4 regions of the Agrobacterium vaccinii genome follow, and region 4 is predicted to be linked to each of the others. Evidence: predicted binding sites of a transcription regulator. Region 4 holds the regulator's gene; each other region holds the start of a gene.

Region 1 (5,470 bases), 1.5 Mb from region 4:
CTCCAGTGCTGCCTTCACGTCTTCAACCGTCATGCCGCCGTCACCGGCCAGTTTCAGCGTGCCGGCAAAAGATCGGATCTGATTGTGCAGAAAGCTTTGTGCCGTCGCGCGTATTTCGATCAGGTCGCCGTCGCGCGTCACATCCAGCCGGTCGAGCGTTCTGACCGGGCTGTTGGCCTGGCAATGCACGGAGCGGAAGGTTGTAAAATCATGCCGACCCACCAACGTTTGGGCCGCCGCATGCATGGCCTCATGGTCGAGGTCTTTCGATACCCACCAGGCCCGCTTATGTTCCAGCGCCAGCCGGGATTTGCGGCAGATGATGCGGTAAAGGTAATGGCGGCGGAGTGCTGAAAAGCGCGCGTCGAAATCCTCGGTGACGGCTTCCACGTCCAGAACCGAGACAGCCTCTCCCGCCATGGCAAGATGCGCGTTTAGTGCGTTGCGCAGCTTGTAGGGCTCCCAGGCGCGGGTGAGATCAACATGCACGACCTGTCCCTTGGCGTGAACGCCTGAGTCTGTACGGCCCGCGCCGCGAAAGCTCACGACTTCCGTCGTCAACGACAGAACGGCTGCTTCCAGCGCGCCTTGAACCGACGGCCCATTGGTCTGCCGTTGCCAGCCGAAATAAGGGGAACCATCATATTCGACGGTCATGCGGAAGCGTGGCATCAGCCGAGCCTCGTTCCGACAGCAACTGGAGTGCCGCGCAGAAAATCTTGCGCCAACATCGGCTTGCCGCCCGCCTTTTGCAGACGCACCAGCCTAACCGCGCCGCTGCCGCAAGCGATGGTCAGGGCACCGTCCAGAACGGAGCCCGCCTCGCCCATGCCGCTTGCCAACTGCGTTTCCAGCACCTTCACGCGTTCGGCCTTGCCGCCGATCTGCATTTCGAACCACGCACCTGGAAAAGGCGAGAGGCCGCGAATGTGATTGTGCACATCCTGGCTGGACCAGGAGAAATTGATGCGGGTCTCGGCCTTGTCGATCTTGGCGGCGTAGACAACGCCCTCCTCCGACTGCGGTGTCAGTGACAAGTCATTATCTTCCAGCTTCAGCATCGCCTCGCGCATTAGCCGCGCGCCCGCCAGCATCAGGCTGTCATGCAATTCGCCAGCCGTCATGTTCGGGCCGATGGCAACGCGCGCGGTCAGCGCCACGGGGCCAGTGTCCAGCCCCTTTTCCATCTGCATTACCATCATGCCGGTTTCGGTATCTCCAGCCATGATGGCGCGCTGAATGGGGGCGGCACCCCGCCAGCGCGGAAGCAGCGAGGCGTGACCATTGTAGCAGCCGAGACGGGTGCCGTTCAAAATGGCCTCAGGCAGCAGCAGGCCATAGGCGACGACGACGGCCACGTCTGCGTTGAACGCCTTGAATTCCGCCCGGTCTTCTTCCGCCTTGAAATTCAGCGGCGTCAAAACCGGAATGCCGAGCAGTTCGGCGGCCTGATGCACGGGTGATTTCTGGAGGTCGAGCCCGCGACGACCGCCGGGTCGTGGCGGCTGTGTATAGACAGCGGCGATCTCATGGCCCGCGTCGACCAGTGCGCGCAGGGTGGGAACGGAAAATTCCGGCGTTCCCATGAAAATGATGCGCAGTGCCATGCTCGCCCCCTGCCCTGCTGCCTGATCTGCCAATGCTTGTAGACAGGCAGATCAGATTTTTGCGCGGGCCGCTTTGGTGAATTTCTTGATGACCATATCCCGTTTCAGGCGGGAAATGTGGTCGATGAACAGAACACCGTTGAGATGGTCCATTTCATGTTGAAGGCAGGTTGCCAAAAGGCCATCGGCTTCCACCGTCTGCTGCTTGCCATCGCGATCGATATAGCCAACCGTCAGCGAAGCCGGGCGCTCAACCTCGGCATAATAGTCGGGAATGGACAGACAGCCCTCCTCATAGGCCGAGACATCGTCCGACACTTTGAGGATTTCCGGGTTGATGAACACAACCGGATTGCGGTCTTCATCCTCGCGTGAGATGTCGATGACCAGCATGCGGCGCGGCACGCCGATCTGGATGGCGGCAAGGCCGATACCCGGCGCATCATACATCGTGTCCAGCATGTCGTCGGCCAGACGCGTGATCTCGGCATCCACCTGTTCGATGGGCTTGGATTGCTGGCGCAGCAGTGGATCAGGCAAAATAATAAGAGGTTTGATCGTCATGGCTTCCCCATAACGCATCTCATCTTTGGAGGAAACAAAAAATAAAGGCCAATATTAGCGACATGAGCAGCGGCAAACGGGACTCATTTACGCCCCAGAAATGTTCTTGTTTTGATCTGACGAATCACACGAAATCTGTTAGATTTGGATATGAACATCGATCTCAATGCGCTTGGTACGACAGCTTTCAGTCTCGGCAGCCTCCAGATATCGGTTGGCGCTCTCCTCGGCATTCTCATTGCGGGCTGTCTGGTGGCTGCGGCGTTCATGTGGCGCAAACCGCCCGCGCCCGATCAATCGCGGGATGAAATCACCGAGCTTTTGAGAACCCAGTCGGAGCTGCATGGCCGCATCGCCGCCATGACGGAGAGCCTCAGCGCCCGCCAGAACGAAATGAGCCAGACGCTGAACGACCGGCTGGATGGCATGTCTCAGCGCATCGGCACCACGCTGACGGAGCAGACCCGCTCGACGCACGAAAACCTCAGCAAATTGCAGGAACGCCTCGCCGTCATCGATGCCGCGCAGGGCAATATTCAGGATCTGGCCAAGGACGTGATCGGCCTGCAGGCCATTCTCAACAACAAGCAGACGCGCGGCGCTTTTGGCCAAGCGCGTATGGAAGCGCTGATTGCCGACGCCCTGCCCTCCGGCTCCTACAGTTTGCAGCCGACGCTTTCGAACGGCTTCCGGCCCGATTGCACCATCCGAATGCCGAACAACGCGCCGCCACTGGTCATCGACGCGAAATTTCCATTGGAAGCGTGGAATGCGCTGAAGGCCGACGATACGCCAGAGGCCAAACGCGCCGCCACCCAGCAATTTCGTCGCGATATGGAAGTGCATATCCGCGATGTGGCGGACAAATATCTCATCTCAGGCGAAACCCAGGACACCGCCTTTATCTTCGTGCCCTCTGAATCCATCTTTGCCGATATTCATCAACACTTCGAAAACCTCGTGCAGCGCGCCCACCGGTCGCGCGTCGTCATCGTTTCGCCGTCGCTGTTGATGCTGTCGGTTCAGGTCATCCAGTCGGTGTTGAAAGACCAGCGCATGCGCGAACAGGCGCATCTCATTCAAGGCGAAGTGGCGATGCTGATGGACGATGTGCGGCGTCTGGATGAGCGGACGCGCAAATTGCAGGCGCATTTCGGGCTGGTGCAGAAGGACGTGGACATGATGCTGACCTCGTCCGACAAGGTCTTGGCGCGCGGCATCAAGATCGAAAGCCTCGATTTCGCGCCGTCGCAAAAGGAAATTGCTCATCTCGAAGCCGAACAGTTGCGGCGCATCGCGGATGTGCGCGCCGGTGCCACCAAGCTGAGGGTGGTTGACGACGAGTGATCCACTCTGCAAAGTCGCCTTCGTTTTCGCCTCTTATGGAATGACCCGCATGATCACAGTTTTCGGCTCCATCAACATGGACCTCGTTGCCATTTCCGACCGTCTGCCAAAACCGGGTGAAACCGTGACCGGCAAGACCTTCTCCACCGCCGCCGGTGGCAAGGGCGCCAATCAAGCGCTGGCTGCGAAACGTGCCGGTGCCACGGTGAAAATGGCGGGTGCCGTTGGCGACGACGCCTTCGCAGCCCCGGCCCTGACCCTGCTTCGCGATGCCAGAACCGATCTGTCGCTGGTCAAGTCCGTTGCCGTGCCAACCGGAACCGCCGTTATTCTGATTGGTGAGGGCGGGGAAAACATGATTTCGGTCATCCCCGCCGCCAATGGCGAAGTGTCGGCAGCCGATGCGGAACGAACTGTTTCAGAGATGACGGCAGGCGACATCCTGATGTTGCAGTTCGAAATACCAGCCGAGGCCATCGAAGCAGCACTCAAGGCCGCCAAGGCAAAACGTGTCACGACGCTCATCAACACCGCGCCGCTGACATCTGAGGCGCAGCGCCTGTCGCGACTGACGGATGTCGTCATTGCCAATGAAACCGAGTTCGAATTGCTGATCGGCAGAAATGGCCTTTCCGCTGACCAGCGGGAAAAGGAACTCGCCGCCCTTCATGACGAAACCGGCCAGACGCTGATCGTCACGCTGGGTGCGGAAGGCGTAATCGCCGTTCGCAATGGCAAGCTCGTCAAGGCCAAGGGCCTGAAGATCGAGCCGGTCGATACGGTCGGTGCGGGTGATACGTTTTGCGGTTATCTGGCTGCGAGCCTGGATGCGGGTCTCGATTTCGAGGCAGCCCTTCGTCGCGCCGCCGTTGCCGGTTCTCTGGCCTGCACCCGGCCCGGAGCACAGCCGTCGATACCCGTCGCATCCGAGGTAGATGCTAAAATCTAAACTCAGGTGCGGATGAAGGTGAGATAGGCGGAGCTGCGACCCTCGCGCTTCGCCTTGTTCTCGTAACGCGTGCCCGGCCAGTTATCGAACGGCGTCGTCCAGTCGGCGGATGTCTGCGCCGTCCATTCGAACCCGCCATGGCTAGCGCAATGCTGTAGCGTCCAGTTGATGTAGGTATCGATATCCGAGGCGAAGCAGAACTTGCCGCCGGGCTTCAGCACACGATGAAACCGCGCGAGATTGACGTCTGAGACGAAGCGACGCTTCCAGTGCTTCTTTTTCGGCCACGGGTCGGGATAAAGCAGATCGATATGGTCGATGCAGGCATCCGGCAGCCAGTCGAGCAACTGCGTCGCGTCATCGTCATAGAGACGGATGTTCATCAGCTCGCGCTCTTTCACGCTGCCGAGAAGCTTCGCCATGGAATTGACGAAGGGCTCGACGCCGATGAAGCCGGTGGCAGGGTTTTCGGAGGCACGGTGTATGAGATGCTCGCCACCGCCAAAGCCGATTTCGAGGCGGATGGTTTTCACATCCGCAGGAAACAGGGCCGCGAGATTTTTCGGCGGCTGCGTCTCAAGATCGACTTTCAGCAACGGCAAGAGGTTTTCGATCGTATCGACCTGCTGGTTGCGCAGTGGCTTGCCTTTACGCCGACCAAAAAACGCTTCCGTTGCGCGTGAACGTCGCTCTTCCGTCATTTCAACACTCTCAGACAAATGGATAACCCGCACCGCGCCTGTTCATCTGCGCTGTGCGGGTCTCAAAACGTTCAGACCGTATCTCTCAATCGGTAGCGATTGACAAGCCTTAAGCGGCTTTCAACGCATCCTTGAGCGGCTTGACCAGATCCAGCTTCTCCCAGGAGAAGGATCCATCACGACCGGCCTTGCGACCGAAATGGCCGTAGGACGACGTCTTGGCATAGATCGGCTTGTTGAGGTCAAGGTGGCGACGAATGCCGGACGGCGAGAGGTCGATGACTTTGCGGATCGCGGCTTCG
Region 2 (5,470 bases), 960 kb from region 4:
CCCGCATCGTCTATCATCGGCATGGACTCGCGTCCGGTATGGGAAAATTCCGGCGCGATCTCTTCCTTATCATCGGGCAAAGCAAGCCATGTTTGCAGGCCGGACATGGACAGCGGATGCCCGCGCAGATTTTCCGGTGTGCGTTCCGAATGCACGATGCCGCGCCCCGCCGTCATCAGGTTGATATCGCCGGGGCGGATGGTGAGTTCGGTGCCCAGACTATCCCGATGCTTGATCTCGCCATCGAACAGATAGGTGACGGTGGAAAGCCCGATATGCGGATGCGGTTTCACATCCAGCGCTTCCCCGGCTTTGAGGATCGCCGGACCCATGCGGTCGAAGAAGATGAACGGCCCAACCAGCCGCCGGTCCCGCGTCGGCAGCGCGCGCCGCACGGCAAAGCCGCCGATGTCGCTCGATCGCGGAATGATCAGATTCTCGATAGCATCGCAGGCAAAAGCGTCGCCCGCGACGGGGTCTTTTCCGGGAAAAAACGACATGGCAGATCTCCTGCGTTGCTGGCCGGTAGATTACCACGATTTGCGGGACTGTTGAGCGTTCTCTTATGAACGCTGTGTTCTCTGTTAAGGGAGGATAGGAGATCGCCCCACAACCCCTCCGCCGTCATGCTCGGGCCTGTCCCGAGCATCTAACGAAACCCTACGTTGATGAAACGTGGGCAGACCCTCAGGGTAAGCCCGAGGGTGACGAGTGCGAGGATAACCTGCGCCTCAGTCGCCGTCCAGCGGCTCCACGCCGACCGGCTTGCCAGCACGGTCCAGACGAATTTTCTCGATACGCTTTTCGGCAGCCGTCAGCAGGGTTTCGCAATGTTTCTTCAGGGCTTCACCGCGCTCATAGATGGCGATGGATTCGTCCAGCGCCACATCGCCGCGTTCCAGACGGGCGACAATGCTTTCCAGCTCGGCGACAGCCTTTTCGAAAGAATAACCGCTGACATCGGCTGTGTTGGCATTTTCCGTCATGTTCAACCCTTCATCATTCTCAAAATATGCATGGCTGCCGATTCCGCCAGCCCTTCCAGATCATAACCGCCTTCAAGCAGGCTGACGACCCGGTTGGCGGCAAATTTGTCGGCCATCTCTAGAATTCGCCCCGTCGCCCAGTCGAAATCATCGCCTACCAGATTGATCTGCGCCAACGGGTCGCGGTGGTGCGCATCGAAACCCGCAGAGATGATGATGAGATCGGGCGAGAAATCCGCAAGTGCAGGCAGCACGCGGGATTTGAACGCCTCGCGAAAATGATCGCTGCCGGTGTTGGGAGACAGCGGCGCGTTGACCACATTGTTTTTGATGCCGGTTTCTTTCTTCTCACCGCTCCACGGGTAAAGCGGCATCTGGTGGGTGGAGCAGAACAGGACCGATGTGTCGTTCCAGAAAATATCCTGCGTGCCGTTGCCGTGGTGCACGTCCCAATCAACGATCGCAACACGTTCCGCGCCATGGACCTTCTGCGCATGGCGGGCCGCGATGGCGGCGTTGTTGAACAGGCAAAAGCCCATCGCCTTTTCGGTCTCGGCATGGTGGCCGGGCGGGCGGCTGGCAACAAAGACATTGTCGGCGGCACCGCTGAACACGTCATCCACCGCCGCCATGGCAGCGCCGATGCCGGTCAGCGCCGCTTGCAGGCTTTTGGGCGAGGCATAGGTATCGGCCTCAATGCGGTTGATCTCGCCTTCTTCCTCGGGAATCTGCCGCATGATCGAGATCAGATGGCTTTCCGGGTGGGCCAGCAGCACTGCATCCTCATTGGCTTGCGGCGCTTGGCTAAGCTCCAGCCGCTCGAAATTCGGATGCTCCAGCGCGATGTTGAGCGAGCGCAGCCTGTCGGGCCGCTCCGGGTGGCCCGCAGGTGTGATGTGTTCCAGGAATATGGGATGCTCGTAAAGCCGTGTGGCCATGGCGGATACTCCTGAACGTGGGGCTTAGACCTATACGCGTTGTGGCAACAGCGGATATCCGGCCATCACGGCCCGACCTGCCAGTGCTGCGAGAACGGCCTTGAGGACATCGCCCGGAATGAAGGCCATGGAGCCGATAAAGGCTTTGGAAAAGCCGATGCCCGCTGCAAAGCCGAGATAGGTGATGCCGAACGCATAGAGCACGACCACCCCACCGGCGACGCTGGCCAGAAAGAAGCCGAAGCCTTGCGCGAGAGCCGATTGATCGCGATTGACCAGACGCTCCGACAGGTAGCCGGTGGTAAAGACAGCCGCGATCCAGCCGATCAGATAACCTGTTGTCGGTGTGTAGAAGATCGAAAGGCCACCGCGACCGCCCGAAAGCACCGGCAACCCAATGGCGGCGATGAGAATGGTGAGCAGAACGGCGAGCGTGCCGCGCTTTGCCCCCAGCACCACACCGGCCAGCATGACGCCAAGCGACTGCGCGGTGATGGGCACCGGAATGAAGCCGAGCGGGATCGGCGGCAACAGGCCAAGTGCGATGATGATGGCTGAAAACAGCGAAATCAGAACGAGGTCACGGGTCTTCATTCTCAATAGGCTCCCCTCTACAAATCCTTGGATGAGGTTTGGCCTCTGAAACCGCGCGCGTCAATGGCATCCGCAATCGCATCGGCATCCTTCAACGTCATAATGATGAGCGGAACCAGCGTGCTGTGCAGCTTTGGCGTCAACCCGCGTGCGCGTTGCGCATCCCGCAATGTCTCGTAGCGGGTCACGACCTCGGGCACGAAGCGCACGACGAGCCCCACGGCAAGCCCGATATCGGAGGCATTGGCGAGGCCAAGTTTTTCCAAGGGACGCAGCGCAAAGGCAATTTCATCCATGAACTGCGAAATGCTGACGCTGGCCGTCACCGCCGTTGCCAGTAGCGTCAGGGCCGTTAGTCGCAGCAGGGAGACGGTCGCCTCAAGAGGGGAGACCAGAACGAAACTGAAAGCCGCGATGATGGCGATGGTCAAAAAGACCGGGCGCAACCGCGCCATCGTCTCGCGCCAGCCCAGATGCGCCTGCGACAGAACCAGCGCCGCCAACGCAACTGCCATACCAAGGACCAGCATATCGCGGGTCAGAAACAAGGCAACGCTGAAAGCGGCAAGCGTGATGAGCTTGATGCGCGGCGATAGACGGTAGAGCCACCCACTACCTTCGATGTGGAGGCTTCTCATGACAGCGCCAGCGTGCGGTAGGCTTTGATGGCCTCGGTTGGCGAGGCGTCGCTATGCAACTTTCCCTGATGAAACAGCAGAACGCGATCGAAACTTTCCAGCAATGGCAGGTCATGGGTGATGACGATCAGCGACTGTTCCAAACCGGCCATCGTCCGCTCCACGAGGGCACGGTTTTTCAGGTCGAGCTGGTTTGTCGGCTCGTCCATGATCAGGATTCTGGGCTTGGTGATAGTCAGCGCCGCCAAGGCCGATAGCTGCAATTCTCCACCGGACAGTTCATGTGCGCGGCGCTTTGCCAGATGCTGGATATCGAAGCGTTGCAAGGTGGCATCCACAGCTGCATCGATTGCAGCCTTGTTCAGCCCCTTGTTCTTCAGGCCAAAGGCGATGTCGTCGCGGATGATGGGCAGGATGATCTGGTTTTGCGGGTTCTGGAAGATGAAGCCGACATCCTTCAAAACCTCCGAAGCGTCTTTGACCGTATCCAGCCCGTTGACGCTGACATGGCCGCTCGTCGGTTTCGTCAGGCCGTTGATCATCCGCGCAAAGGTGGTTTTGCCCGAGCCGTTGAGGCCGATAATGCCGACGCGTCGTTCAGTGAGCGTAAGCGTAAGCGGCTCGACCGCCGCTCTGCCGTCAAATACCACGCCAGCATCCTGAAAACGAATATCCAAAGGCCAGTCCCCGAAATGTTCTGGCTGTCTCTATAAACGCGAGGGACGACAAACGAAACAAGGAACAAAAAAAGAACATTGATTTTTCGTCGGCGCAACCATAGGCTTTTGCTATGGCGATTCTGATTTCGAACGAAGCAGCACGACGTATTTTTCTGGCGCGACAGGGCCTGTCCGCACCGCCTAGCCGCGCCATGGGCAAGGCAGATTTGCTGAAGCTCATCACCGACCTTGGCTTCGTTCAGCTCGACAGTATCGCCACGGTGGAGCGGGCACATCATCAGATCATCTTTTCACGCAACCAGACCTACAAGCGCCAGCACCTGACGGAACTGCTGGAAAAGGACCGGGCGCTGTTCGAACACTGGACGCATGACGCCTCGATTCTGCCCGCGACCTTCTACCCATACTGGAAACACCGCTTCCGCCGCCGTGAGCCGATCATTCAGGAACGCTGGCGCAATTGGCATGGCGAGGGCTTCGATTCCGCCTTCGAGGAAACCTATCGCCGCATTGCCGAAAACGGTCCCACCATGTCGCGCGATATGAAAGCGGAAGGACATCAGTCCGGCGGCTGGTGGAACTGGCATCCGTCGAAAACCGCGCTCGAATATCTCTGGCATACCGGCAAGCTGGCCGTGGCAGGCCGCGTTAATTTTCAGAAGGTCTATGATCTTGCGGAACGGGTGATTCCGTCAGAGCATCACGATCTGGAGGTCGATCACGATGCCTTTGTCGACTGGGCCTGCCGCGAGGCGTTAACGCGCCTCGGCTTTGCAACATCGGGCGAGATATCCGCGTTTTTCGACATCGTCACGCCGCAGGAAGCACGGGCGTGGGTGATGGCGCATCGCGATGAACTCTGCGAAGTCTCGCTCGCCTCGTCTGATGGCACCAAGGAACGTATCTCCTACGCCTTCGAAGGGTTTGCGAGCGGAGCGGAAGCAGAAATCGAGCCCCCTAACCGCATTCGGGTACTCAGCCCCTTCGATCCGCTCTTGCGCAACCGCGCCCGTACCGAACGCCTGTTCGGCTTTTTCTACCGCATCGAAGTCTTCGTGCCGGAGCCCAAACGGCAATATGGCTATTACGTCTTCCCACTTCTGGAAGGTGACCGCCTTGTCGGTCGCATCGATATGAAGGCGGAGCGCAAGGGAGGGACATTGGACGTGAGGCGGCTGTGGCTCGAAAAGGGCGTGCGTGCGTCTTCGGTGAGGCTTGCAAAGCTGGATGCGGAGTTGAGCCGGCTGGCGAAGTTCACGGGTGTCGAGAGTGTGCGGTATCTGGATGGGTGGCTGGGGTGAGAGGGTAATGTTGCCCCACGACCCTCATTCCTGTGCTCGTCACAGGAATCCAGTGGACGCGCGTCTGCGCGGCGGGAAGGGCCTCTTCAGCCCAAGGACTTGGGCTGGCTGGATTCCTGTCACAAGGACAGGAATGGGAGAGTTGATGTGCAGCGGTATTCGAAACTCACCCAATATCCGTCGAACTGATCTGGATTCCAAAACCCTCTAGCCCGACATAGTGGCGCTCGCGGGTGCTCAGCAGCTTGATCGAACTGATGCCAAGTTCCTTGAGGATCTGCGCGCCGAGGCCGATTTCTAGCCATTCATCGTCGCGCGAGCGTGCTTGCGCAT
Region 3 (5,470 bases), 880 kb from region 4:
ATTCTGTTCATTTCCGAAATGACGGCATCGGAAAAATCCGCGCCGGAATTGCGGCAAATATCAATCGCGTTGCCGACCACTTCATAATCCGGCACCTCGATTTCACGACGTTCGAGGATAGCCTGAATAAAATCAAGAACGGCGTCTTTGGAGTAGCCATAAAACCGCTCCAAAACCCAAGCCGTTTCCATCATCACGACCACACCAACGACCAGCGTATCGTTCTCCCCGAGCTCGTCGATAAAGTTTACCACGCGATCCCTTTGAGCGGGATCATCATTGACGGCAACACGCAGAAGAATATTCGTATCGATACCAAATCGACCGCTCATTCATCATCCTCGTTGCGAATTGATTCCTCATAAGCTTCAGACACCGAATATCCGATCGCAGGATTCATGTCGCCAATTGTCAGCTTCCTGCCGTTGGGTGGGGCGCCCAACAAACCCGCCAGATCGTTGAATGACTGGTTGCGCGGCACGACGACCATCTCACGGTTACGGACCCAGACGTAGCATTTGTCACCTGGTCTGATGTCAAGCTGTTCGCGAACGCTCTTCGGAACAGTCATCTGTCCTTTGGATGTGATGGTGGTCTGAAATCCCATGATCGCAAACTTTCTTACTTTTTGGAAATTGTAAGGAAAATAACACAGGAAGGCTTACCGCGAAAGCTCCTTCAACCCTAGCCGGATCAGCTTGGCGCTATCGCCACCCTCTCCGCCGTTCTTCAGCGCCGCAGCAACCGCATTGGCGGCTTGGTCGCGGGAATAACCGAGATTGGTGAGTGCCGAGACGGCATCGGCCACCGGAACGGCGGCGACCCCTTCGCCGAGTTCCTGCTTGAGGCCGATGGAGGCGGATGCTTCGCCCGCAAAGGCTGGGGCCTTGTTGCGCAGTTCAGTGACAATGCGCACCGCCACCTTTGGACCAACGCCGGGGGCACGCGAAATGACCACCTTGTCCTGCAGCGCGATGGCATTGGCAAGCTCGGAGGGAGACAGCGTCGAAAGCACCGCCAACGCCACCTTGGAACCCACGCCCTGCACGCTTTGCAACAGGTTGAACCATTCGCGTTCCAGTGCGCTCATGAAGCCGAACAGCTTTAGCTGGTCTTCCCGCACATAGGTTTCGATGAAGAGAACAATCGCCTCACCCGCCGATCCCAGCCGTGACAGGGTGCGGGCCGAACAATGGGCCACGTAGCAGACGCCATGCACATCGACGAGAACGTAATCGTCGCCAATTTCATCAATGGTGCCTTTGAGTTTTCCGATCATGTCGATGCCCGTTCGGTGAGTAAAAGATTAGCTGGCGGCCAGCACGCGCCGCATGCGCTCGCCCACGCGATTATGGGCATGGCAGATGGCGATGGCGAGAGCGTCCGCCGCATCATTGCCCTTGAATTCCGCCTTGGGCATCAGAATTTTCAACATCATATGGATTTGCTGCTTGTCGCCGTGGCCAACGCCTATGACGGCTTTCTTAACAGCATTCGGTGCATATTCGGCCACCGGCAGACCTGCGCGTGCCGGAACCAGCATGGCGATGCCACGTGCCTGACCAAGCTTCAGCGTTGCCACCGCATCCTTGTTGACGAATGTCTGCTCCACCGCAGCCTCATGCGGCTGATGCGAATGGACGACGTCCGCCAGGCCATCATGCAACTGGCAAAGCCGTGAGGCCAGATCCATATCGCCGTCAGACGTCACCGTGCCGGAGGCCACGAAACGCAAGCTGTTGCCGAGTGTTTCGATGACACCCCAACCCATTCGCCGCAGCCCCGGATCTATCCCAATAATTCGAATCGCATTTTGCATATGGCACCCTACCGTTCAGAGGTGAAACCTGCCAGCGATAAGTGAACAAAACGACAACATCTGTGATGTGTGCACGGCTTCCGGACCCAGCACTCCAAAACGGCGCAACCTTGGACCAGTTTTTTTGATGCATAGATCAATTCGGCGCGACCGCTCTGGCAAATTCCGCACTGCAACTTACATCGGGTGCAAGCTGAAATTCCAAAGGAGCGTCCGATGATCCCTTTTTCCATTCTCGATCTGTCGCCCATTGGTGAAGGTGAAAACGTGAGCAAGGCGCTTGAGAATTCGCGCCGCATGGCAATCAAAGCTGAAGAACATGGCTATGAGCGTATCTGGCTTGCCGAACATCACGGCATGCCGGGCATCGCCAGCGCTGCCACCGCACTCGTGATTGCCCATGTCGGGGCAGCGACCTCGCGTATTCGCGTCGGTTCCGGCGGCGTCATGCTGCCAAACCACTCGCCACTGGTCATTGCCGAACAGTTCGGCACGCTGGCCGCACTGTTGCCCGGACGTGTCGATCTCGGCCTTGGCCGCGCACCGGGAACAGATATGCGCACCGCCCGCGCGCTGCGCCGGAACCTCGACGCGGGTGCGGAAAACTTCCCGCACGACATTATCGAGCTACAGCAATATCTCGGCGCACCGCAGCCGGACCAGTCGATTCTGTCAGTGCCAGGCATGAACACAAATGTGCCGATCTGGCTTTTGGGCTCCAGCACCTACAGCGCCCATCTCGCCGCGGCTCTCGGCCTGCCCTACTCCTTCGCGTCGCATTTTGCACCAGATATGCTGATGGACGCCATTGCAATCTACCGCGAACGCTTCCAGCCGTCCGCCACTTTGCAGAAACCTTATGTCATGGTCGGCGTCATGGGCGTGGGTGCTGATACGGATGCAGAGGCGCAGCACCTCTTTACCTCCGCCCAGCAGCAATTCGTCAACCTGCGCAAAAACGTCCGTACCCAGTTCCCAACTCCGGTGGAGAACATGGACGATTACTGGAGTGACATGGAGCGCATCACCGTCGATCACACACTGCGCTACGCAGTCGTTGGTTCTCACGCGACGGTGGAGCGGAAACTGGCGGAATTCCTGTCTGAAACGGAAGCGGACGAACTGATCGTCTCGATGCCTGTGCACAGCATAGAAAAGCGTTTGCGCTCTGTTGAGGTCTTTGCAGAGGTGCGTAGCGGTCTGAGGCAGGCTGCTTAAGACGCTTAAGTAGAACCAGCCACGTTGTTCACGGCGAGGCAGCAGCCAGTGCTGCCGCGATCTGTACACTTACCTGTGCCGCAGAAAGATCAGCGTCGATGCAACACGCTTTCCCAAGCGTGTTGTAAAAGCTGAAAAGTGGTGCTGTCGCAGACAAGAAATTATCGTAGTTGATCTTCAGCGTCGAAAGCCGCGATCCGATGTCGGATTGAATGTGGGTTGCGGCTACACTCAGGCGGCTGACCATCACGTCAAAGCTCATGTCGAAAAATATGGCTAAATCGAGCGGCCTCTCAATACGAGAAAACATATCATCCAAGGCCTGCGCCTGCGGAACGCTTCTGGGCAGACCGCTCAGAATATAGTCTCTGCCGATTGCCTCATTCGCAAGTTGTTGTTCGAGCAATCCGACAAGGACATGATCGGGAATAAGCCGTCCCGAGGAAATTGCTTCCTGCGCCTGCTGCGCGATCGCCGTATGAGAACACATGGCATCACAAACCAAGTTTCGATTACTGATAAAAGCAGCTCCGTTGCTTTGCGCCAAAATAGCGGCTTGCGCCGTCTTTCCTGCACCAGGTAAACCGATAAGTGTCACATTCACGATCAGCGGTTCCTATGTCGCCATCAATCACGACGGCCTGCTCGCCCTATACCTGTTTCCCAAAAGAAAACCCTGGGCGGTGAGGCCCAGGGTCCATGATGACGACGAATAGTGGTGGTTATCAAGCCGAAAGCTTGGCCATGATTTCTTCGGAGACTTCGAAGTTTGAGTAAACGCTCTGCACGTCGTCGTCGTCTTCGAGATTGTCGATGAGCTTCATCAATGACTGCGCTCTTTCTTCGTCGACCGGCACCGTGTTTTGCGGCTTCCAGATCGATTTTACGCTGTCGGCTTCGCCCAGTACGCCTTCCAGCGCCTTGGACACTTCGTTCATCGCTTCGAAACCGCAGATGATGGTGTGGCCGTCTTCGCTGCTTTCAACATCGTCGGCACCGGCCTCGATGGCGGCTTCCATGACTTTGTCGGCATCGCCAACGGCGGGTTTGTAGGTGATTTCGCCAACCCGGTCGAAGGAGAAGGAAACAGAACCCGTTTCGCCCAGCGCGCCGCCAGCCTTGGTGAAGATCGAGCGCACGTTGGACGCCGTGCGGTTACGGTTGTCGGTCAGCGCCTCGACGATAACCGCCGTGCCGCCCGGACCGTAGCCCTCGTAACGCACATAATCGTAGTTTTCAGCATCGGCACCGGACGCCTTCTTGATGGCGCGGTCGATGTTGTCCTTCGGCATCGATTGCGCCTTGGCGTTTTGCACTGCCAGACGCAACGCCGCGTTCATGCTTACATCCGGCAGACCGGATTTGGCCGCAACGGTGATTTCACGTGCGAGCTTGGAAAACATCTTCGAACGGATCGAATCCTGTTTTCCCTTGCGATGCATGATGTTCTTGAACTGTGAATGGCCAGCCATGGCACCCCTGATCGGATCGTTTGTTTGGATTGGGGGCCTTATAAGTGCGTTAGCCCTGCGGTTCAAGCCCGTAAGCCACTCTTCTCGCGATACATGAAGGAACTGAAATCTATGCTCTTCGTTGTGGATAGGAGAGCGTCGGCGGGCGGTTGCCCGGTTGTCGTACTGTCAAAAGAAAAAACGTTAGGAGACTATTTCATGGTCAGTCTGAGTGAAGCACGCGAAGCCCCCGCCCGCCAGCTTTGGGATGAGATCAATTCCGTTCACGCCGGAATGCTGGGTCTCGAAGGACTGCACAACCACATGCAGCCGATGGCTCCACACGCCGACCCCAAGACCAACACCATCTGGTTCTTCACCAAGAAAGACGCAGAGTTGGTGCAATCGCTGAAATCGGGCGCAAGGGCGCATTTCTGCGTCATCGGCAAGGACCATGATTACCATGCCTGCCTTTCGGGCAAGCTGGAAGTGCGCGAAGACCGCGCCAAGCTGGACGAATACTGGAACTCGGTCACGGCGGCTTGGTATGAGCACGGCAAGAGCGACCCGCAGCTGACGATGCTTGCGCTTCATGTCGATGACGCGGATATCTGGGCCTCCACCGACAGCACGCTGAAATTCGGCTGGGAAATCGCCAAGGCAAATCTGTCTGACGATAAAACCCCTGACGTCGGCGTTCGCCAGCACCTGACGTTCGCCTGAACAACCTCCCCGTCATCCGTTTCTTACATGCCTTGCGGCACGAGAATTTGCGGCTGGCGGGGAAGGCTTCTCATCGAGACCCGGATCACCGGGTCGGAGGCATAGGCGATCGTAAACTGCTTGCCGAATGTCACCAGAAACTGCTCCAGCGCATTGGGTTGATGCATGGGCAGGATAAGCGCCGAGCGAAGGCGTTTGACGATCCGGCTCATACTGTCGGAGCCCATGGTCAGCCCTCCATCCACTGGCACCATCAGCA
Region 4 (5,470 bases):
CCGCGAGCAGCGGATCCTATCCCGTCCACCATGGTGGCTGTCATTGGCGGCCAAGGTTGGTACGATCATGGGCGGTGTCGTGGTGACGTCACTGATCGGTGGCATCTCGACTGCTGTCTACTCCATCGAGCATTTTCACCGGATCACGACATATGGGCTGGCGGCCAATCTGGCGGCTATGCCGGTCATGTCGTTGATTGTCATGCCGTTCGCGCTGGTTGGCATGCTGTTGATGCCGTTTGGGCTCGACGCTCCCTTTCTGAAGGTCATGGGCTACGGCATGGCGCTGGTGATCGACATCGCAAAGACCGTTTCCAGTTGGGGTGGCGATGCGACGATCGGGCGGCAGAACGGCTGGTTCCTCGCCGTATCCACGACAGGTTTTTTGCTGCTGGCGCTCTTACGCACACGTTTGGCGCTGATAGGCTTGCCGTTCATTGCCGCCGGGTTTGGATTATTGGTCGTTGAGCAATGGAGGGCAAGGCCGGATTTGCTGATCTACGAGGACGCTTCTCTGGTCGCGCTACTGACGGAGGATGCGGTGGCGACGACAAAGCAGCGGGCCTCGGGTTTCATCTATGACCAATGGGTGAGGGCGCTGCCCCTATCCGAACGACATAACCCGCCAGACATGCTGGAAACCGCAAAGTCACCTGATGGTGACGAGGCTGATGCCGACGAGCCACCCACTACACGGCGCACTGGTTTGAGCGAGAGAGATAAGGCAAAAGCAACGGAGGAGATGCGAAACGCGCTTTCCAAAACAGAGCGCTTCACGTGCCGGAAGGATAGCTGGTGCGTTGCCAAATCCCGAACCGGCGTTGCAATAGCCGTGATCTTCGACAGTACGCTGACTGGGACCGCATGCGAGATCGCCGACCTGATCGTGACGACACGACGTGTCTCATTTACCGAGTGCTATTCCGGCGCCATTCTCATCAGCCAGGACATATTGCGCCGAACCGGCTCACTGGAAATCTGGCTCGGCGACAAGGACGCCCCCATCGTCAAAGCTGAGGCTGCGATGGAGGGTGTGAATCGGTTCTGGACCATGCACCGGAGCTATGACTGGCGCAAAAGAGATTTCGACACGTCCCTTCCGCCGCATATCGCGACGATGTTGTCGACTTCGCGGTGACGACGCTTGGCTCGAAGGGTGCGGGTTGAAACGCTTCGGCTATACCCTTCAAATACTCTTTCCTCTAGAAAACTACGCCACAGCGTGCGCTCGCGATAGGAGGTTTACCCAGAGATCACGGCTTTGAGCGTAAATCCGCGAGCCATTCTCCGGTGGCCTTGGCTTCCGCCTCGTGTTCCGCATCGCGCCACGGTTCCAGCAAAGCCGCATCTTGCCATTCATGCATCGCTGGCAGGGCGAGAAGACGGTTCTTGTAAGCTTCTGACTCGGGAGACAAGGCCGTTGCGTAGGTCTGAAAGCGGAAGGCGACGGGACAGAAAAACGCGTCGACCGCCGTAAATGTTTCTCCTGCCAGGAATGGCCCACCAAAGGATGTCAGACCTTCCTGCCAAAGTGCGTCTATGCGGGAGATGTCTTTCCGCAAAGCTTCGCTGATCGCTACTGGCTGTATGCGAAGACCGACATGCATAGGATGCTCGTTGCGCAACGTCTGGAAGCCGGAATGCATTTCTGCTGCTGCAGAACGGGACCAGGCACGCGCCCTCGCATGACCAGCCCAAACGCCAATGTGCCGTTCGGCCAGATATTCTGTTATCGACAACGTGTCCCACACGGTGAACTCGTTTTCGACAAGGCAGGGCACTTTTGCCGTTGGCGAAAACACTGCGAAATCCTGTGCTGAATTGCCGAAGGGCGTGAGTTTCTCGCTGAAGGGAATATCGAGCGTTCGCATCAATACCCACGGACGCAATGACCAGGAGGAATAATTCTTGTTGGCTATGTAAAGATCGTACATCTCAAGATCCCTCGTTGCGCATACCATGTTAGCGCGGGAAAATTTTTCAATACAGACAGTCTGCGCGATGGTGGTCTTCAAATTATTTGATGTTTTGTCATTCGCTCAAGCGAGTAGCTTTCCAGCATCGCGCTGAGATCGGAAAACCTTATATTCCGCTGCTCAACCGCATTCATCACCACTAAAAACGTGCTCAAAACGTCATAGACTATCGAAGTGGCGCGCGATTCGAAAAAATGATGACCCGGCTAATGATTTCCGGTTTTTGAAACCGTCCTGAGCGAATTATCCGTTTAAAACACGCATAATATACCGGTCCGAGCTCAAGCGAACTTCGACCACTAAGCATCAAGTGTCGCAAATACCGAAAATTGAAAATACCAAGGCGGGGCAGACAATCAAATCTGCCCCAGAAGGTCTCAATGATAGCGGCGGATCAGGCCAACGAGTTTGCCCTGAATTTTCACCCTATCAGGTCCGAAGATACGAGTTTCATAGGCAGGGTTTGCTGCCTCCAGCGCAATCGACGCGCCTTTGCGACGGAAGCGTTTCAAGGTCGCTTCTTCCTCGTCCACCAGTGCGACAATGATATCGCCCGGATTTGCCGTACTCGTATCGCGGATTATAACCGTATCGCCATCGAAGATGCCTGCTTCGATCATCGAATCACCTTTGACTTCAAGCGCGTAATGCTCGCCCGCACCTAGCATATCCATGGGCACGACGACATCATGCGTGTTGTTCTGGATTGCCGAAATCGGCACGCCCGCAGCAATCCGTCCCATAACCGGTACGCTCACCGAATCAGGGTTGCGATCGTTTGCGGCAGCGGGAGGCGGCGGCTGCACGGGCTGCGGTTTGCCGAGACTGCCCTCGATGACGCTGGGTGAAAAGCCTCGCTGCGGCTTATTCTGCGGTGAATACGATTCGGGAAGCTTGATGACTTCGAGCGCGCGGGCACGATTCGGTAGCCGGCGAATGAATCCGCGTTCTTCCAATGCCGTGATCAGCCTGTGTATGCCGGATTTGGAGGCAAGATCGAGCGCATCCTTCATTTCATCGAAGGACGGCGGCACGCCGGACTCTTTCATTCGCTCATGAATGAAGAGAAGCAGTTCCTGCTGTTTGCGCGTGAGCATGGAGTAAACACCCTTGAAGCTTTGAGGCTTAGATTCGTGAAACAAATACAGAACGAACACTATATGTTCCACATGTGTTCTGCAATCCCCAATAGTCATCCCAAATCATTTAAGACATCGTTGATAGATGTCCTATGGGTGTTCTACCTCGCCTGCCACGTCATGCCGTGACTTCGCTGCTGCTTGCTGCTAAGTGCGTGGCGAGTTTTGAGAGATTGCAGGATGGTTCGGCGGCGTCGGCTGCGAAGCGTCCCTTTTGTATCAGGGGAATCATCATGAGTGTGACGAATAATCTGAAAGTGGTTGCTGGCGAGGGTGCGGGCGCGGTCTCTTTTTCCAACACCGAGCGTTTCTCGCTGATTGCCGGGCCGTGCCAGATGGAAAGCCGCGACCACGCCTTCATGATTGCGGAAACGCTGGCTGACCTTTGCGGCAAGCTGGGTATCGGTCTGGTCTACAAATCCTCGTTCGACAAGGCGAATCGCACGTCGCTCTCCGGTCAGCGCGGTATCGGCATCGATAAGGCGCTTGAGATTTTTTCGGAGCTGAAAAGCCAGTTCGGATTTCCGGTTCTCACGGATATTCACAACGAGGAACAGTGCGGCATCGTCGCGCCTGTCGTGGATATCCTTCAGATTCCGGCATTTCTCAGCCGCCAGACTGACTTGCTGGTGGCGGCTGCAAAGACCGGTCGCGTCATCAACGTCAAGAAGGGTCAGTTTTTGGCCCCTTGGGACATGAAGAATGTGCTGGCGAAGCTGAACGATAGCGGCAATCCGAACGTACTGCTCTGCGAGCGCGGGGCCTCGTTCGGCTACAATACGCTGGTTTCCGATATGCGTTCGCTTCCCATCATGGCATCGCTCGGTGCGCCCGTGGTGTTCGATGCCACGCACTCCGTGCAGCAGCCTGGCGGGCAGGGTGGTTCCAGCGGCGGTCAGCGGGAGTTTGTTGAAACGCTGTCTCGTGCTGCCGTGGCCGTGGGCGTTGCTGGTCTTTTCGTGGAGACGCATGAGGACCCTGATAATGCGCCGTCCGACGGGCCGAACATGGTGCACCTCAAGAATATGCCGAAGCTTCTGGAAAAACTGCTGGCCTTCGACAACATCTCCAAGGCTGCGTGACGGCTTTTGGCCTTAATCGATTTTTATGAGAAGGAAGGCGTCTGGAAGAGGGCGCCGTCATTGTAAATTCTTGTGCGTCGTCTACAGCGACGGAAGAAATTCAAATCGAGTCGCCATTTCCGTTGTCCCGTTTATCGCGCCGCTCATCCGAAAAGCGCTTCACAGTTTTCGGGATGCACTTTAAGACAGGCATCTGAAATTCCTGTTCCAGTCCCAAGGGAGAGATCATGACAGCCATTACCGATATCATCGCACGCGAAATCCTCGACAGCCGTGGCAACCCCACCGTTGAAGTCGATGTCTATCTGGAAGACGGTTCTTTCGGTCGTGCGGCGGTTCCATCGGGCGCATCGACAGGCGCACACGAAGCCGTTGAACTGCGTGATGGTGGCAAGCGCTACCTGGGTAAGGGCGTCGAGAAGGCTGTCGAAGCCGTCAACACCGAGATTTTCGACGCGCTGGGCGGTTTCGATGCCGAAAGCCAGATCCACGTCGACCAGACGCTGATCGAGCTCGATGGCACGCCGAACAAGTCGCGTCTCGGTGCCAACGCCATCCTCGGTGTTTCCCTGGCTGTCGCCAAGGCTGCGGCCGAAACGACCGGACTGCCGCTTTACCGTTACGTCGGTGGCCCGAACGCGCATCTGCTCCCAGTGCCGATGATGAACATCATCAATGGTGGCGCGCATGCCGACAATCCGATCGACTTCCAGGAATTCATGATCATGCCGGTTGGCGCGGAAAGCATCCGTGACGCCGTGCGCATCGGCGCGGAAATCTTCCACGTTCTGAAAAAAGAACTGTCGGCACAGGGCTTCAACACCAATGTTGGTGATGAAGGTGGTTTTGCGCCGGGCCTGAAGAGCGCGCCTGAAGCTCTCGACTTCATCATGAAGTCCGTGGAGAAGGCCGGTTACAAGCCAGGCGACGACGTTGCGCTCGCTCTCGATTGCGCCTCGACAGAATTCTTCAAGAACGGCAAGTACGAAATGGAAGGCGAGGGCCGTACGCTCGAGCCGGAAGCCATGGCGGATTACCTCGCTGAACTCGCAGCCAAGTATCCGATCATCTCGATCGAAGATGGTATGGCCGAAGACGATTGGGACGGCTGGAAGTACCTGACCGACAAGATCGGCTCCAAGGTTCAGTTGGTCGGCGATGATCTGTTCGTGACGAACTCTGCCCGCCTGCGTGACGGTATCAAGATGGGCGTTGCCAACTCCATCCTCGTCAAGGTCAACCAGATTGGTTCGCTGACGGAAACGCTCGACGC

Evidence for each region. Region 4 encodes LexA, which represses DNA repair genes until DNA is damaged. Its sites were predicted from a motif close to TGTTCNNNNTGTGTTCNG; they were not measured.
Region 1: a site for LexA is predicted at 2,273-2,290, ahead of HRR99_RS00225 (DNA recombination protein RmuC). Genes of this name have one in related genera too.
Region 2: a site for LexA is predicted at 3,894-3,911, ahead of HRR99_RS02695 (energy-coupling factor ABC transporter ATP-binding protein). Genes of this name have one in related genera too.
Region 3: a site for LexA is predicted at 1,861-1,878, ahead of ruvC (crossover junction endodeoxyribonuclease RuvC). Genes of this name have one in related genera too.

The regions. Positions count from the first base shown of each region.
Region 1 is NZ_CP054150.1:42,725-48,194, reverse strand. Features, by position in the region: gene truA (tRNA pseudouridine(38-40) synthase TruA) at 1-672, opposite strand, end outside; gene fmt (methionyl-tRNA formyltransferase) at 672-1,607, opposite strand; gene def (peptide deformylase) at 1,659-2,171, opposite strand; gene HRR99_RS00225 (DNA recombination protein RmuC) at 2,322-3,518, shown strand; gene HRR99_RS00220 (ribokinase) at 3,568-4,467, shown strand; gene trmB (tRNA (guanosine(46)-N7)-methyltransferase TrmB) at 4,470-5,168, opposite strand; gene metK (methionine adenosyltransferase) at 5,278-5,470, opposite strand, start outside.
Region 2 is NZ_CP054150.1:562,246-567,715, forward strand. Features, by position in the region: gene HRR99_RS02670 (pirin family protein) at 1-500, opposite strand, end outside; gene HRR99_RS02675 (exodeoxyribonuclease VII small subunit) at 732-986, opposite strand; gene HRR99_RS02680 (histone deacetylase family protein) at 989-1,924, opposite strand; gene HRR99_RS02685 (biotin transporter BioY) at 1,955-2,518, opposite strand; gene HRR99_RS02690 (CbiQ family ECF transporter T component) at 2,536-3,156, opposite strand; gene HRR99_RS02695 (energy-coupling factor ABC transporter ATP-binding protein) at 3,153-3,833, opposite strand; gene HRR99_RS02700 (winged helix-turn-helix domain-containing protein) at 3,947-5,137, shown strand; gene ribB (3,4-dihydroxy-2-butanone-4-phosphate synthase) at 5,304-5,470, opposite strand, start outside.
Region 3 is NZ_CP054150.1:2,402,326-2,407,795, forward strand. Features, by position in the region: gene HRR99_RS11890 (PIN domain-containing protein) at 1-332, opposite strand, end outside; gene HRR99_RS11895 (AbrB/MazE/SpoVT family DNA-binding domain-containing protein) at 329-607, opposite strand; gene ruvA (Holliday junction branch migration protein RuvA) at 662-1,279, opposite strand; gene ruvC (crossover junction endodeoxyribonuclease RuvC) at 1,307-1,819, opposite strand; gene HRR99_RS11910 (LLM class flavin-dependent oxidoreductase) at 2,036-3,037, shown strand; gene HRR99_RS11915 (adenylate kinase family protein) at 3,066-3,641, opposite strand; gene HRR99_RS11920 (YebC/PmpR family DNA-binding transcriptional regulator) at 3,763-4,509, opposite strand; gene HRR99_RS11925 (pyridoxamine 5'-phosphate oxidase family protein) at 4,708-5,211, shown strand; gene HRR99_RS11930 (MBL fold metallo-hydrolase) at 5,235-5,470, opposite strand, start outside.
Region 4 is NZ_CP054150.1:1,518,767-1,524,236, reverse strand. Features, by position in the region: gene HRR99_RS07670 (ComEC/Rec2 family competence protein) at 1-1,138, shown strand, start outside; gene HRR99_RS07665 (glutathione S-transferase family protein) at 1,254-1,934, opposite strand; gene lexA (transcriptional repressor LexA) at 2,354-3,073, opposite strand; gene kdsA (3-deoxy-8-phosphooctulonate synthase) at 3,349-4,197, shown strand; gene eno (phosphopyruvate hydratase) at 4,425-5,470, shown strand, end outside.